DNA from 4 places in the Vibrio tapetis subsp. tapetis genome. Region 2 is predicted to be linked to each of the others. Evidence: predicted binding sites of a transcription regulator. Region 2 holds the regulator's gene; each other region holds the start of a gene.
What was found. Region 2 encodes CRP, which controls carbon source genes, mostly activating them, when cyclic AMP is high. Its sites were predicted from a motif close to TGTGANNNNNNTCACA; they were not measured.
Positions count from the first base shown of each region.

Region 1: the regulator CRP is predicted to act here: its motif matches at 1,455-1,470, upstream of recB (exodeoxyribonuclease V subunit beta).
Region 3: the regulator CRP is predicted to act here: its motif matches at 2,417-2,432, upstream of mlc (sugar metabolism global transcriptional regulator Mlc).
Region 4: the regulator CRP is predicted to act here: its motif matches at 2,009-2,024, upstream of rppH (RNA pyrophosphohydrolase).

Region 1 covers NZ_LT960611.1:1,572,377-1,576,405, reverse strand. Annotated here, with positions in the region: gene recC (exodeoxyribonuclease V subunit gamma) at 1-1,308, shown strand, start outside; gene recB (exodeoxyribonuclease V subunit beta) at 1,557-4,029, shown strand, end outside.
Region 2 covers NZ_LT960611.1:3,088,006-3,092,034, forward strand. Annotated here, with positions in the region: gene VTAP4600_RS13805 (YheU family protein) at 115-327, shown strand; gene VTAP4600_RS13810 (phosphoribulokinase) at 417-1,286, shown strand; gene crp (cAMP-activated global transcriptional regulator CRP) at 1,530-2,162, shown strand; gene VTAP4600_RS13820 (DUF1338 domain-containing protein) at 2,341-3,138, opposite strand; gene astD (succinylglutamate-semialdehyde dehydrogenase) at 3,373-4,029, opposite strand, start outside.
Region 3 covers NZ_LT960611.1:1,179,276-1,183,304, forward strand. Annotated here, with positions in the region: gene VTAP4600_RS05190 (chemotaxis protein CheV) at 86-1,024, opposite strand; gene mlc (sugar metabolism global transcriptional regulator Mlc) at 1,127-2,341, opposite strand; gene pyk (pyruvate kinase) at 2,638-4,029, shown strand, end outside.
Region 4 covers NZ_LT960611.1:2,718,919-2,722,947, reverse strand. Annotated here, with positions in the region: gene VTAP4600_RS12135 (NADP(H)-dependent aldo-keto reductase) at 1-354, opposite strand, end outside; gene VTAP4600_RS12130 (DUF6482 family protein) at 546-851, shown strand; gene mutH (DNA mismatch repair endonuclease MutH) at 883-1,554, opposite strand; gene rppH (RNA pyrophosphohydrolase) at 2,178-2,696, shown strand; gene ptsP (phosphoenolpyruvate--protein phosphotransferase) at 2,701-4,029, shown strand, end outside.

The DNA of each region.
Region 1 (4,029 bases), 1.5 Mb from region 2:
GACCGTTATTTGTTTCTTGAAGCTTTGCTCTCTGCGCAGCAAGGGTTGTACATCAGCTACGTTGGCCGTTCTATTCAAGATAATACTGAAAAAGTGCCGTCTATCTTGGTTTCTGAATTACTTGAGTACTGCCATCAGAATTATTGTTTGGCAGGGGATGAAGCACTCGCGGTCGATGCGTCCGGTGATGCTTTGCTTGCCGTTTTAACTTCTCATCATGCCATGATGCCATTTAGCCCGTCCGCTTTTAGTCTGGAAAGCCCTAGTTACGCAAAAGAGTGGCTGCCAACCGTAAACCGCAGGGGGCAGGCGTGTGGCGAGTTTAGCCAACCTCTTGATGATTACTTGTTGGAGTTTAATGCACCGTACCAATTAGATCTGGTTGAGCTACAACGCTTTTGGCGATTGCCTGTTCAGTATTTCTTTAATCGCCGTTTAAAAGTGAATTTTGATTCCCTGCAAGGTGTGATGGAAGACGATGAACCTTTTATTGTTGGCGGCCTCGAAGGTTATGTCATGCGTGACCAGTTGCTTGAAATATTGCTCGAAAGTCGCATGAAAGGTGGCGATGAAACCGCAGCAATTGCCTCTTTTGTTGCCGAGCAACGAGCGAAAGGCTTGTTGCCCATTGGGGCTTTTGGCGAATTAGAGTTTGTGACTAATTCAGCGCAAACCCAAGCTTTAGTCGATGAAATTGCGCCTTTATGCCATACCGAGTTAGAAGATGCAGAAGTTGCATTAGTCTTGGATATTGATCGCGAAAACTACCACTTAAACGGCTGGCTCACGCGTTTGTATCGTTCAGGTTTAGTGCGTTATCGCTGCGGAAAACTGCGCCCGCAAGACTGGTTATCAGGGTGGATTGACCATTTATGTTTGGCGGCTAATGGCCATTCAACGCGTACTCATCTGATTGGCTATGACAAAAAAGACGGGGTGCAACATTGGGTGATTGCCCCAATAGACTCTGCTCAAAATGCCAAACAGGCATTAACACAGCTGATCCGTCTGTATTATCAAGGCATGAATCAACCACTGGCATATTTCCCAAAAACGGCACTGGCAGGCATCGAAGCTTGCATTAATAAAGCGGGTGAGTGGGTGGATGATGAAGATAAGTGTTTAAATAAAATGGCGGATACGTTCAACAGTGGTTTCTTTCCTGGAGAAGGAATAGACAGCTATATCAGCCGAATTTGGCCTCAGTGGACTGAAGAATTGGCACAGCAAGTCAGGTTGAATTCAAGCTTAGTTTTGCAAGCGGCAGTCTTATCCACCACGACAGCAGAAGAGATGGCAAGTCGCTAATGAGATAAAAGTTTACAGTGATAAGAAGTGTAGGGTGGTCGCCAGCAAATCATTATTATATGTAAGGCGTCTACTGTGCGACCACAAGGTCAGAGGTGACCATAAATTCTGTGGAAGCGATACTAACGAGATGGGTTCAATGAAACCGTGAGCTCGATCTCAAGCTGTTTTATTTTGATTCTGAGATCTTTTAATTTTGTAATGATTTAAGTGTTCGATCACAAATCAGTTGAGCTTAAAGGCAAAAAATGACAACCAATATGGATGAGCAAAACGACGCTGCAACCGTACTAACTCCCATGACTTTTCCTTTGCATGGCGCACGGCTCATTGAAGCCTCGGCCGGAACAGGGAAAACCTTTACTATCGCCGGGCTTTATTTGCGCCTGCTGCTTGGTCATGGCGATGAGCAAACTCGACATCAAGCACCGCTTACCGTGGATCAAATATTGGTGGTGACGTTTACCGAAGCCGCGACTGCTGAGCTTCGCGATCGTATTCGTGCACGTATTCATGACGCACGCTTAGCGTTTGCTCGCGGTGTGAGTAGCGATCCAGTTATTAAGCCATTATTGGACGTCATTACTGATCATAAAAATGCGGCTGACATATTATTGCAAGCTGAACGCCAGATGGACGAAGCGGCCATTTATACCATTCATGGGTTTTGCCAGCGAATGCTGACCCAAAATGCATTTGAATCGGGTAGTCGTTTTAATAATGAATTTGTGACCGATGAAAGCCAACTGAAAGCGCAAGTGGTGGCCGATTACTGGCGTCGTAATTTTTACCCACTGTCGTTGGAACTGTCGGCAGAAGTTCGCAATATTTGGTCTTCTCCACAAGCACTGTTGCAACAAGTTAGTGGGTACCTAACCGGCGTTCCGGTGAATGTGTCAGTACCAGCGATGCAGGGCTCTTTGGCTGATCTTCACCAGGAAAACATGAAGGGCATCGACGCACTGAAAGCGCTGTGGCTTGAGGCTCAGGGTGATCTGCATGATCTCATTGCTAATTCAGATATCAATAAACGCAGCTACACCAAAAAATCCTTACCCAATTGGTTAAATGAAGTTTCAACATGGGCAGCAACGCCTACGGTGGACTATCAACTCCCCGACAAGTTAGCGCGTTTTTCTCAGCAAGTGTTAGCGGAAAAAACGCCAAAGGGAGACGCTCCTTCTCATTCTGTCTTTGCGGCAATAGAAACCTTTTTGGCTCAACCTATGAGCCTGCGTGAGCCTTTGCTTGCGCATGCCATTGAGCAATGCCGAGTGATGCTGGCTAAAGCAAAACAGCGTAAAAATTGGCTCTCTTTTGACGATCTTCTGACTCAATTAAGCGCAGCGATTGATAACGATGAACAACAATTGCTGGTGGAGCGAATTCGTCAGTTGTATCCCGTTGCCATGATCGATGAATTTCAAGATACCGACCCAATGCAATACAGCATCTTTAGTCGAATATACGTTGGGCAGCCTGAGTGTGGCTTATTTATGATCGGCGACCCTAAGCAAGCAATTTATGCCTTTCGTGGGGCGGATATCTTTACCTATATTCGCGCCCGAAATGAGGTGGCGGATCACTATACGCTAGACACTAACTGGCGTTCTAGTGCGGATATGGTGAATGCAGTAAATCAGGTGTTTAGTGCATCAGATAGCCCTTTTATTTACGATAAAGACATTCCATTTCGTCCGGTGAAATCAAGCCCGGGTGCTGAAAATAAACATTGGCAGGTGAATGGTCAAAAACAAGATGCCATGACATTTTGGTTGCACGAAGACGAAGAAGCCAAGCCCGTGACTAAAGGTGAATACCAACAGGTTATGGCGAAATCGACCGCAGCGCATATTCAGTCTATTTTGACCGCTGCCGATCAAGGGCAAGCTTGGCTAGATACTGGTAAACAAAAGCACACTTTGCGGGCGGGTAATATTGCGGTGTTGGTGCGTACCGGAATGGAAGGACGGTTAATTAAAGATGCACTTGCTCAGCAAGGTATCGCCAGTGTTTATCTTTCTAATCGAGACAGTGTGTTTAACAGTACGATTGCGACCGACGTGATGCGCCTTATTCAAGCGGTATTAACCCCCGATGATGACCGGGCATTAAGGTCTTGCTTGGCTTCAGGCTTATTTGCCTTAGATGCAAAACAGCTTGATAGCTTAAATAACCTCGAAGTCTTATGGGAAAACACGGTCAACGAGTTTCGTGATTACCGTATTTTATGGCAGCAACGAGGTGTGATGCCAATGTTACGTTCGGTGATGAGCAAACATCAAATTGCCGAGCGATTGCTAGAAGAAGAACAAGGTGAAAGGGACTTAACCGATTTACTGCATGTTGGCGAATTATTGCAACAAGCGAGCTTAGAAATCGACAGTGACCATGGTTTATTACGCTGGCTTGGCGAAACGATTTCAAATATACAATCCGGGGTTTCTGGTGTCAGTGATGAACAAATTCAGCGCTTAGAATCAGAACGAAATTTGGTGCAAATTGTCACGATTCATAAATCGAAAGGTTTGGAATATGATTTGGTATTTTTGCCGTTTGTTTCCGCTTATCGAGAAGCCAGTGAAGGGAAGTACTACGATGAGCAATTAGCTCAAACGGTATTGGATATTAGCAATAATAAAGCGTCATTGGTTCAGGCAGATAAAGAACGTCTAGCAGAGGATTTACGCCTGATTTATGTGGCGCTAACACGCGCCGTCT
Region 2 (4,029 bases):
CTAAGTATCGTTTATACTTCGCACCTACTACTTTAGCTCTAGCTTTTTATACTTAGCTTTTAGTACTTAGTATTTCGCACTTCGCTTTTAGCACTTCACATTTAAGAGATATTTATGATCGTTCCATGGCAACAAATTGACCCTGATACATTGGAAAACCTAATCAAAGAGTTTGTACTAAGAGAAGGGACGGACTACGGCGAGAGCGAATTTAGCTTGGAACAAAAAGTCGACCACGTAAAGCAGCAACTCTCGAATGGCCAAGCCGTCGTGGTATTCTCTGAGCTGCATGAAACCGTGAATATTCAAGTAAAGCCACAGTACTAGATTCGGTTTATCGAAAGATTTTCCCTACACTGACTTAACCCTATGTTAAAATAGGCATAACAAGTACGTTACTCAAGACAAGGTCTGTCATGTCAGCAAAGCACCCAATCATTGCCGTAACCGGTTCATCTGGAGCGGGAACCACCACAACCTCTGAAGCTTTTCGCAAAATGTTCAATATGATGGACATCAAAGCCGCTAAGGTTGAAGGGGACAGCTTCCATCGCTTTACACGCCCAGAAATGGACATTGAAATTCGTAAAGCGAAAGAGCAAGGTCGTCATATTAGTTACTTTGGCCCACAAGCCAATGACTTTGCCGCTCTTGAGCAGTTTTTTCGACGTTATGGTGATGAAGGTACAGGCGAAGTTAGGCGCTACCTGCACTCATTTGATGAAGCCGTGCCCTACAATCAAATGCCAGGGACTTTTACCCCTTGGCAGGAATTGCCTGAAAACACCGACGTCATGTTTTATGAAGGGTTGCACGGGGGTGTGGTCGATGGAGACATCAATGTCTCTAAACACGTCGATTTCCTCATTGGCATGGTTCCGATTGTAAACCTAGAGTGGATTCAAAAATTTGTTCGAGATACTCGTGATCGAGGCCACTCTCGTGAAGCCGTAACCGACTCAATTGTTCGCTCTATGGATGACTACTTAAGCTACATTACGCCACAGTTTTCACGTACTCATATCAATTTTCAGCGAGTCCCTACAGTAGATACATCTAATCCATTGAACGCAAAAGGCATTCCGAGTTTAGATGAAAGTTTTGTTGTTATTCGATTGCGCGGCATGAAAAACGTAGACTTCCCATACCTACTATCAATGATTGAGGGGTCATTCATGTCCCGCCATAACACCCTTGTGGTACCCGGTGGCAAGATGAGCTTTGCCATGGAATTGATCGTTCAGCCTATGCTTGTCCAATTGATTGAAACAGGCAAGATCGGTTGATTTTCATACTCAGATGAAAATTCATGTTCAAGGCGTGATCATGTGCACATTTTTGCTTAGAAAATCACGGTTGTGGCACGATCAAAGTCAAGAAATCGTTTCCGAAACACGCTACTATTTGTTACCGAACACGAGATAGCTTGCAGCACGACATCTATCGCCCTATTCAAAACAACCAGTTTATAATCTGGCTCAGTTGATACGGAAGCTGCTGAGCAAGCCCTGCAGAGGAAGAGAGATATTATGGTTCTAGGTAAACCTCAAACCGATCCAACATTAGAGTGGTTCCTTTCACATTGTCATATTCATAAGTACCCATCAAAAAGTACTCTGATTCATGCTGGTGAAAAAGCCGAGACTCTGTACTACATTGTGAAAGGTTCTGTTGCCGTACTTATCAAGGATGAAGAAGGCAAAGAGATGATCTTGTCTTACCTTAACCAAGGCGACTTTATCGGTGAACTTGGTCTATTTGAAGAAGACCAAGAGCGTACCGCATGGGTACGTGCTAAATCCCCTTGTGAAGTAGCAGAGATTTCTTTCAAGAAATTCCGTCAACTGATTCAAGTTAACCCTGACATTCTTATGCGCCTTTCTGCGCAAATGGCAAGCCGTCTACAAACGACTAGCCAAAAAGTGGGTGACTTAGCATTCCTAGACGTGACTGGTCGTATTGCTCAAACGCTACTTAACCTAGCGAAACAACCTGACGCAATGACTCACCCAGACGGCATGCAAATCAAGATCACTCGTCAAGAGATTGGTCAGATTGTTGGCTGTTCACGTGAAACTGTTGGCCGTATCTTGAAGATGCTTGAAGAGCAGAACTTGATTTCAGCACACGGTAAAACAATTGTGGTTTACGGCACACGTTAATCCGTCGTATATATCGATGTAAATAAAAACCACCAACGGCAACGTTGGTGGTTTTTTTATGGGTTACGGGTTACGGGTTACGGGTTACGGGTTACGGGTTACGGCAGATTTTACTAATGCCTACCTCTTTGCAACTCCTTATCTTCTTCCTATAACCTGTAGAACGAAGTTCGTCCTGTTACCTATCTCCATCCGTACTTTCAAAGATTTTATCAGCAGAAGCCGCGACAAACCCTTGATACAAGTCGCCATCGGCCATTGGGTAGCGCTTAGCGAACTCATAGAAGCCACCAGGGATAGTCTCAGAGCCATTAATAAACTCAACAGAGACTTTATCAGCCATGGTTGAAGACTGCTCTAGCAACACCTCTGGAGAGCCCTTAACTTCACCACCCGACTCATTGATCGTGAAACCAGCATCACGAAGGTGTGTATTCACATCCGACACTTCCTCAAAGCGATTCAGCTGATTGACGCTAACCGTAAAGTGGTTCGCGCCAAACCCATGAGCGGCTAGCCAACCTGCGTATTCGCTTTCTTTTGCCAGCAATAGATAATCGTCGTGACTCAAAGACCAACTCGTACCCGAGTACAAGAAATCACTTGAAGCAAAATGATTAACATCCAGTTGATCCACCAGAGACTTCACAATGGCTTGCAACTGCTCAGAACATTCATTCACTTTTAATTCGCTAATGAAGACTTTTGGTTGCAGCGGGTCGGGGTGTTCGTAGTGACGGGCATAGAGTTTTTTACTGACAAACTCATACTCCCCTGCTTGCTCGTAACCTAAATCCAAAAACGGTTTAGCCAATGTATCAATCCGAATTGGATCAATCGCAAACGTACGCAGGGCAATGTGGTCATTGATTAAGGCTTGTTCTTCAGTCAGCAATTGATGGATAGTCTCTGCTGAAGGGCAAAGGCGTTGAATATAGTCTTGCCACAAAGATTGGAATAGCGCATCGGGGGTCATAACAGTTCCTTGTTGTCACGGTGGAGGGCTAAAGGCGAAGTTCTAAAAGCCAAGTGCTAAAAGCTAAGTGCTAAGTATTCACTGCGTTTACTGCTAGAAACGAGGCCGCTTCGCTACGATAAGAGCAAAAGAAACGGCAAAAGCTTTACCTTCTTTTGCTCTTATCGTTTCTAGTTTCTAGTAAGCAAAGCGCATTCTGTAATCGAGTAAGCGCAGCGAATTCTCTACTCTGCTCTAAATCTTCAGGCCTGGGCTCAGGGTTTCGGGCAGCAAGGGCTCTGCGCCTTCCATTGAGGCCATTGGGTAAGCACAGTAATCGGCTGCGTAGAACGCACTTGGTCTTAAGTTTCCTGAAGCACCAGGGCCTCCGAATGGTGCGTCGCCGCTTGCTCCGGTTAGTTGGCGATTGCGATTTACAATGCCAGCTCGAATATGGTCAACAAAGTAATCCCATTCACTATCTTCGGTAGAGATTAACCCTGCAGATAAGCCGAATCGAGTGTCGTTTGCCATCTCGACCGCTTGGTCCAACGTGCTATAACGTACAACTTGTAGCAAGGGGCCAAAATATTCTTCGTCTGGCAACTCAGCAACCGAACTAACATCAATAATACCGGGCGTCACAAATGCCGCTTTCAGGGGTTTGGCCTCCAGGAGACTTTCCCCGCCTAACGACTGTAAATGACTTTGGGCCGACAAGATAACTTGTGCCGCTTGCAAAGACACTTGGCTGCCCATAAATGGCGCTGGCTCAGCAAATGGTTCGTCTACAATAATCTCTTTAGTGGCTTCTACTAACTTCACCAATAGCGCATCACCGCTTTCGCCGTGTGGGACGTACAAGCGACGAGCGCAAGTACAACGTTGCCCTGCACTAATAAACGCGGACTG
Region 3 (4,029 bases), 1.9 Mb from region 2:
AGAAAAACTACTCAAGATACAAAAACACCCAGTCAGGGTACCAACTGGGTGCGGAATGTATCATTAGCCTGGTGAATACTCAAGACTATAGTATTTCTCTCAATCTCTCTTGTGTAACAGAAACCAGCAAGTCAGGCTGGAACTTAGAGATGAACTTGTTACATCCGACTTTTTCAACCATAGCTTCGTTAAAACTGCCGCTCAAAGAGGTGTTCAAAGTAACATACAAGGTACTCATTCTAGCATCGCTACGAACTTCTTGAGTTAACTTGTAGCCATCCATTTCTGGCATTTCTGCATCGGTAATCATCATGAGTAACTCACGCGTGACATCTTTGCCTTCATCGCACCAAGACTTCAGTAAATTGAGCGCCTCTAAGCCATCGTTACATTCAATAAACTCAATCCCGAGCTGAGACAAAGTACCAATAATTTGATTTCGAGCGGTTGCCGAATCATCAACGACCAAGATTTTGCGACCAACCATTTCTCCGGCCAATTGCTCATCTAACACACCTTCGCTGATTGACGTGTCGTAATCGACAATTTCTGCCAACACTTTTTCGACATCGATAATTTCAACGATTCTGGTAAGTTCATTTTCAGTGATCTGAGTAATAGCCGTTAAATAGTTTGCGCGACCTGCAGTTTTTGGCGGTGGTTGGATTTCAGTCCACGCAGTATTCACGATATTTCTAACCTGCCCCACCAAGAACCCTTGAATGGTGCGGTTATATTCGGTAATGATTAAGTTCTGTTCTTCAGCATCCTGGCCGGGTCTAAAACCAATTGCCGCACGAAGATCGATGACTGGCACAGATTCACCTCTAAGAGAAGCGACACCAATAATATGATGATGAGAGCCGGGCAATTTCGTAACGGGTGGTACTTTAAGTACTTCTCTTACCTTAAAAACATTGACGGCAAAGATTTGCGGACTATTTAGTTGAAATAGTAATAACTCAAGTCGGTTTTCACCTACTAAGTTAGTTCTCTGGTCAACGCTGCTTAATACTCCAGACATATAGGCTACTCATATTTTTTCTTTAATAACAGCGTACAGCATATGACAGCTATTCGCCATATTGTCTGTGATTAATAGGGTGATCGTACACCCTATTTCGAATTAACCCTCAACAACTTTCATCAAGAGTTGGCCGTCATACATCGCTTGTTTAACTAACGCCGCACCCGGCATTGTCGCTTCACGATAGAAACGACTCTCTTCTAACTGTAGGTCTTGATGATAGAGAGGCAATGTTTTCGATTCAATATTCGCTTTTATTACAGGATATAAAATCGATTTAGCGTGATTGATCACCCCACCGATCAGTACTTTTTCCGGATTAAACAAATTAATTACAATCGCAACGGCAGTACCTAGGTGTTCCCCAAGCTTTTCAATTTCCTCGATAGCCAACGCGTCACCAGCAAGAGCTGCATCACTGATCGATTCAATCGTTATATCATCTGCTTGTAATGACGTAGCGTCACCTTTATCAATTCGCTTCTTAATGATGTCTCGTAGCGCCATAGAACTGGCGACCGTTTCCAGACAACCTTTATTTCCACAATGACACTTCTTGCCGTTAGGATCGATTTGAATGTGCCCTAACTCACCAATGTTACCGTGTCGGCCTTCTAATACTCGGCCGTCTAATATCACACCGGCACCTAAGCCATGGTGGATAGACACCAACAGGGAGTTATCGACACCTTGAGAGTTGCCGAATAAATTTTCAGCCAACGCCCAAGCCCGCGTATCGTTGGCCACAAAAACAGGTAATCCTGTTGCTTTGTGGATTTCAGGACCCAATTCCAAGTTATTAACATTGAAATGCGGCATTTGAAGTACGACACCACGATTGGAATCTACCAAACCGGGAAGTGTCATCGCGATACTGGTAACACGGTCCAACTTGCTTGAGTAGGTTTGAAAAAACTCTTCGATTTCGTGCAGCAAACGACTTAATACTTCGTCTTGCTCGATTTCTTCAATTTCGATCATGGTTTCAAATAAAACCGAACCACCATGTTCGTGAAGGGCTATCATTAAATATCCACGGCCAAGCCTCATGGATAGAAATTGCCAACCTTCGTTATTCGTCTGCAACCCAACGGCTGGGCGGCCTCTACTGGTAGCTTCTTGCACAGTTGTTTCGTGGATCAGGTGAGCATCGATCAATTCGCGCGTAATTTTAGTAATACTGGCCGGTGCCAACTCGCTTTTTTTTGACAATTCAATACGAGAAATAGGACCGTTTAAGTCGATTAATTTGTATACGCGACCAGCATTTACTTGCTTAATATGATCGATATGGCCGGGTTGAGCCATGTACATAGGAAACTCCAAAGATGAGATACCTGTTAATTTTTTTACTTTGCGAACTAATTGTGAAGTCCCTTGAGTAAACCTCGTGACAAGTGTCACGATTATTCCCGTAAATTTTAATTGGTTTATTTATTTGCAAAAATTTCATCTCTGGAAAGGTGATCAATCTGACGTTTTTTTGCGAACAAAAAAATCATCAAATAACTACACTGGATAGGTAGTGAGTCTTTTTTCTAATTGCGCAGGCAATATACAAGACGAATAAGCATTCAAATCACACTTCAATCCAATTTATGGAGATTCAGATGTCGAAACAGCTCAGAAGAACAAAGATAGTCGCCACTCTTGGCCCTGCAACTGACAAAGATAATAATTTGGAAAAAATCATTCTTGCCGGCGCTAATGTCGTTCGTCTTAATTTTTCTCACGGTGAACCTCAAGATCACATTGACCGTGCTAACAGCGTACGTTCCATTGCAGCCAAACATGGTATTCATGTTGCTATTCTTGGTGATCTGCAAGGCCCAAAAATTCGCGTTTCAACGTTTAAAAACGACAAAGTCATGCTCATAGTTGGCGATAAATTCACGTTGGATGCTGAACTACCAAAAGGAGAAGGCGACCAACATTCCGTCGGGCTAGATTACCCAGATTTGCATAAAGACGTGTATTCCGGCGACACCTTATTGCTCGATGATGGCCGTATTCAACTGCTCATTGATCGAGTAGATGGACTAAAAGTACATACGACCGTTACCGTTGGTGGCGCCTTGTCTAACAACAAGGGGATCAATAAAAAAGGCGGTGGCTTATCTGCCGCAGCTCTGACAGAAAAAGACATCGAAGATATACAAACAGCCGCTAAAATCAGAGTTGATTACCTCGCGATTTCATTTCCTCGAAATGGCGAAGACATGAAGTACGCTCGACGACTCGCGACAGACGCAGGGTTAAGCGCTCATCTTGTAGCCAAAGTTGAACGAGCTGAGTCCGTTGTTGACGAAGAAAGCATGGACGATATTATTTCTGCTTCTGACGCTGTGATGGTCGCTCGTGGTGATCTAGGGGTAGAAATTGGTGATCCCGAGTTAGTTGGAGTGCAAAAACAGCTCATTAGGCGAGCTCGTGCACTTAACCGTACCGTCATTACCGCGACTCAAATGATGGAATCTATGATCATTAACCCTCTTCCAACCCGAGCCGAAGTAATGGACGTTGCTAACGCTGTTTTGGATGGAACTGATGCCGTGATGTTATCAGGTGAAACTGCCGTCGGTAATTTTCCCGTAGAAACCGTGCGATCTATGGCTGAAGTTTGTGTTGGTGCTGAAAAAATGCCTAGCTTAAACGTGTCCAACTATAGGATGGACAGTAAGTTCCAAACGCCGGAAGAAGCCATTTCAATGGCAACCATGTATTCGGCTAATCACCTAGAAGGCGTCAAAGCCATGGTGTCTTTAACCGAATCAGGCCGCACCGCACTAATGATGTCACGTCTGAGTTCAGGATTACCCATTTTCGCTTTATCCCGCAACGAAGCAACCTTAAACCGAAGTGCGTTATATCGCGGTGTGACTCCAGTGCATTTTGATTGCCACGCAGACTTAGGACTGCCTACTGCCCAAGATGCACTCTCGACACTAAAAGATGGTGGGTTACTTGATGAAGGCGACCTCGTCATCATCACACAAGGAGAC
Region 4 (4,029 bases), 370 kb from region 2:
CCTATTTAGGCTGTCATCAACGGCTTGATGGATATTACGCCAGTCATGCGCCATATTTTTACGAATATAGGGAAGGGTTCTGGGGCCGGCGACCTTGGTTGAAAGGACAACCTTATCCCGTTTCCCCGATTTTTCTAGCCATTTTCCAATGTAACTCTCTGTCAGACCTTGGGTTTGTTCTGTTGGTGGTACAGGGTACATTTCTGCGGTATCAATAAAATTAATCCCTCGCTCTACTGCATAATCTAGCTGGGAAAATGCGTCTTTTTGGCTGTTTTGCGCACCAAAAGTCATGGTGCCTAAACAGAGGGGGCTGATTTCTAACGTTGAATGAGGGAGCTTCCTTAGTTGCATAACATTTCCTTGTTTTCTTTTAATATATCCTCCTTTTTTCATTATTGGTCAATATTTGTTTTGTCGATCTCCCTAATTAAGGATCTCCGTCTATGCTTATTTACAACACTATCAATTTAGGCGCGCCATTCAGTGTAGGCTGTTGGTGTCGCGTTTTTGTTATATAGCGGTACTAAGGAGAGGGGACGATTATGAACCGGGAGCAACTAGACCATTGGCTGCATGCTAAGCATATCGACCATACTGCAGAGCCGAAAATATATGTGATCAGTTGTGCTAATTTAACGAGTTATTTATTAGCAGTGGAATACAAGCATCACTTAGAGCCCATTCGATTGAAAGATGAGCCAGTACACTACAAATCGCTAGATCAAGTAAAAGAAGAGTTGCATCGTTTAGGTGTTCATAATGCGTATTTGAGGTTACACAACGTCTATGACGAATGTGGTAGTCCTGAAATGGCGCCTTATCATGATATTAAGCTAGCGATTCATTAAGTTGGTTGATCTTGCGAGCATTAGGTTCTGTTTATTCCGAAAAAAAGTGATTTTGTAGAATTTGATGAGTGAACTGTGTCCGTAGATAAAAGCCACGCGGCAGAGTCATTATCGGCTTGCCATTACTTCCATAGGCTTCCGTCAATGCTTGACTGTTAGCGGCTTTTGGCCTGAGTTGCATCACCTCACCGTGTTTGGCGGTAATTTGTTCGACTTGCCCGAGTACGATCATTTCCATCAACTCTTCCCAGTCTTGGCGTAATTGATTTTCTTCTGCTTCGGTTGGGCTCCACATGATAGGGGTGCCAACGCGACGATCTTTTAGTGGGATCTCTCGTTCCCCTTCGACAGGGATCCACAGCACTTTGGCTAATTTATGACGAACATGGCTTTCCTGCCAGTTTAAGCCATGAACACCAATAAGTGGCGCAACAGAAACAAAAGTGGTTTCAAGTGGCTTACCTTCGTGGCTTATTGGGATGCTTTTTAGTTCAATACCGAGTTCAACGAAATCAGGTTGTGGCTTGCTGCCTGCGCTGGCTCCCAGGTGCCACTCGAGTAACTGCCCAACCCAGCCTTTGTCTTTTTTAAGGTTTTCAGGAACGTCAATATTTGCTTCCTTAGCTAATTCATAAAAGCTATAACCTGATATTGATAATGCTCGTTCAAATAGTTCAGATTCAGTGGTTGGAGTGGTCTTCATAAGCGTCTCTATCTCGATCTCAGTGATGATGTTATCACAGGGTGAGGAGTTCGGTGATAGTGAAGCTAAACTGATCAGCATGTACAGAAAACGATCTTTTACCATGTTATCCACAGGAGAGCGTCAGTAAATTAAAAAAAAGACATTACTGGATCGATAATCAGGGGTTTTCGGGCGTTCAACTCATTGATATCGTAAGTTTAGCGTAACAATTAGACAGTGAGTGTGGATAATCCTATTATTGGTGGATCTTTGTTCGATCTGTTTTTTCGTTTTTTTGATTAGATCTAATCTTGTGTTGTTTCTTTGATTTTAATCGGTCAACTTACTGATAATTAGGTGTTATGTAAAAATCACTCACCTTTTTTTTCTTACTGAATATAGTTGCGATATACTTAGCTTTTGAGTTTTTCTCCTTTTCTTCACACAGTTACGCACAGAAAAGGTGAATAAATGTGGCTCATGTCTCACTTCTTTGTTGATAACTATTCGGTTGCTTAAAACTTATCCAATACAGTGATTCTGGTCTAGAAAAAAATGCTTTCTGCGACATGGAAGTTTGCCCCAGTTGGGGATATGTGGAAAAATCGTAGGTAACAGAGATTTATATTAGAGGTTAGCCAGTGATCGATGGCGATGGTTACCGCTTAAATGTGGGAATTGTAATTTGTAACAACCATGGTCAGGTATTCTGGGCGAAGCGATACGGGCAACATTCGTGGCAATTTCCTCAAGGGGGAATTGATGAAGGTGAAACACCTGAAGAAGCGATGTTTCGTGAATTATACGAAGAAGTCGGTTTAACCAAGCAGGATGTTAAAGTAGTGGCAACAAGCCGTCATTGGTTGCGCTATAAACTCCCTAAAAGGTTAGTTCGATGGGATTCAAAGCCAGTTTGTATCGGACAAAAACAGAAATGGTTTCTACTGCGGATGGATTGTGACGAGTCTCAAATTAACATGCAGCGTGGTAGTACCCCTGAATTTGATGGTTGGCGCTGGGTAAGTTATTGGTACCCTGTTCGTCAGGTCGTCTCTTTTAAACGAGATGTTTATCGTCGCGCAATGAAAGAGTTCGCGACTTTTGCTATGCCTTTTAGAGAACGAAAGGTAAAAGGTAAGCGTAAAAACCGTAGAGGATAAATCAATGCTCACTCAGCTAAGGGAAATAGTTGAACAAGTTTCTCGCGTTGAAAACATTCATCAAGCGTTGGATGTTTTAGTACAAGAAACCTGTTTGGCTATGCAAACTGAGTGTTGCACGGTTTATTTTGCCAATGATGAATTGCAACGTTTGGAGCTTATGGCCACCAAAGGTTTGCATTTCGAAGGTGACCAAGTCTCCCTTGGTTATCACGAAGGGCTTGTGGGCTTGGTTCGGCGCTCTGCTGAACCTCTCAATTTAGCTGAAGTTACCTCTCATCCAAATTTTAAATATGTCCCCGAGCTTGGTGAGGGGATATATAGCTCGTTTCTCGGCGCCCCCATCATTTATCGCAAACAAGTGTTGGGTGTGTTGGTCATTCAACAGAAAACCCCGCGTTTGTTTAGTGAAATAGAAGAGTCCTTTCTTGTTACTTTATCGGCACAGCTAGCTGTAATTATTGCTCATGCACAAGCTCAGGGTCATTGGTTAATTAATGATGCGAGCAGCCAAGTATTATCCGGTATTGCTGCCTCACCAGGAGTCGCAATAGGAGAGTTCTGGTGGGATGATACACAGCCAAAATTGTCGGATGTCTACCCTGCGAGCACGCTGAATATCGAGTTAGAGCAAGAATGGTTGTCTTTGGCGGTAGAAAGCGCAGTAGGGGAGTTTCGTCGTTTAAGGAAAAAATTCGATAACGACATCAACAAAGACGCTTTGGCTATCTTTGACCTATTCACACACCTGTTAAATGATCCTATGCTTCGCAAAGATCTGAAGCTTCAGATCCAAAAAGGTGACCGTGCAGATTGGGCGTTACGACAAGTGGTGGAACGTTATTCCAATCGTTTTGCACAGATGTCAGACGTCTATTTAAGAGAACGAGCACAAGATGTGCGAGAGCTTGGTCAGCGTTTGTTGTACTTTTTGCATTGCAATGAATTTGGCGAGCAAACTGTCGATCGTAGTGTCATTTTAGTTGTAACGGAGCTCACCGCTTCTATATTGGCCAGTATGCCGAGAGACAAATTGCTCGCTGTGGTTTCTATGGAAGGAGCCGCTAATTCTCATGCTGCTATTTTATCAAGAGCGCTAGGGATCCCGGCAGTCATGGGAGCGAATCTTAACCCTAAGATGCTTTCGGGAAAAATGGGCATCGTAGATGGCTACAGCGGTGATATTTTTGTTGATCCTTCAGAACAGGTGCTCAATGAATACGAAGAACTGCAAAACGAAGAGCATGAGCTATCAGATTTAGTCGAAAGTGAGTTAGCTCAACCAGCACGGACGCTCGATGGTTGTGATATTGACGTATTATTGAACGCTGGT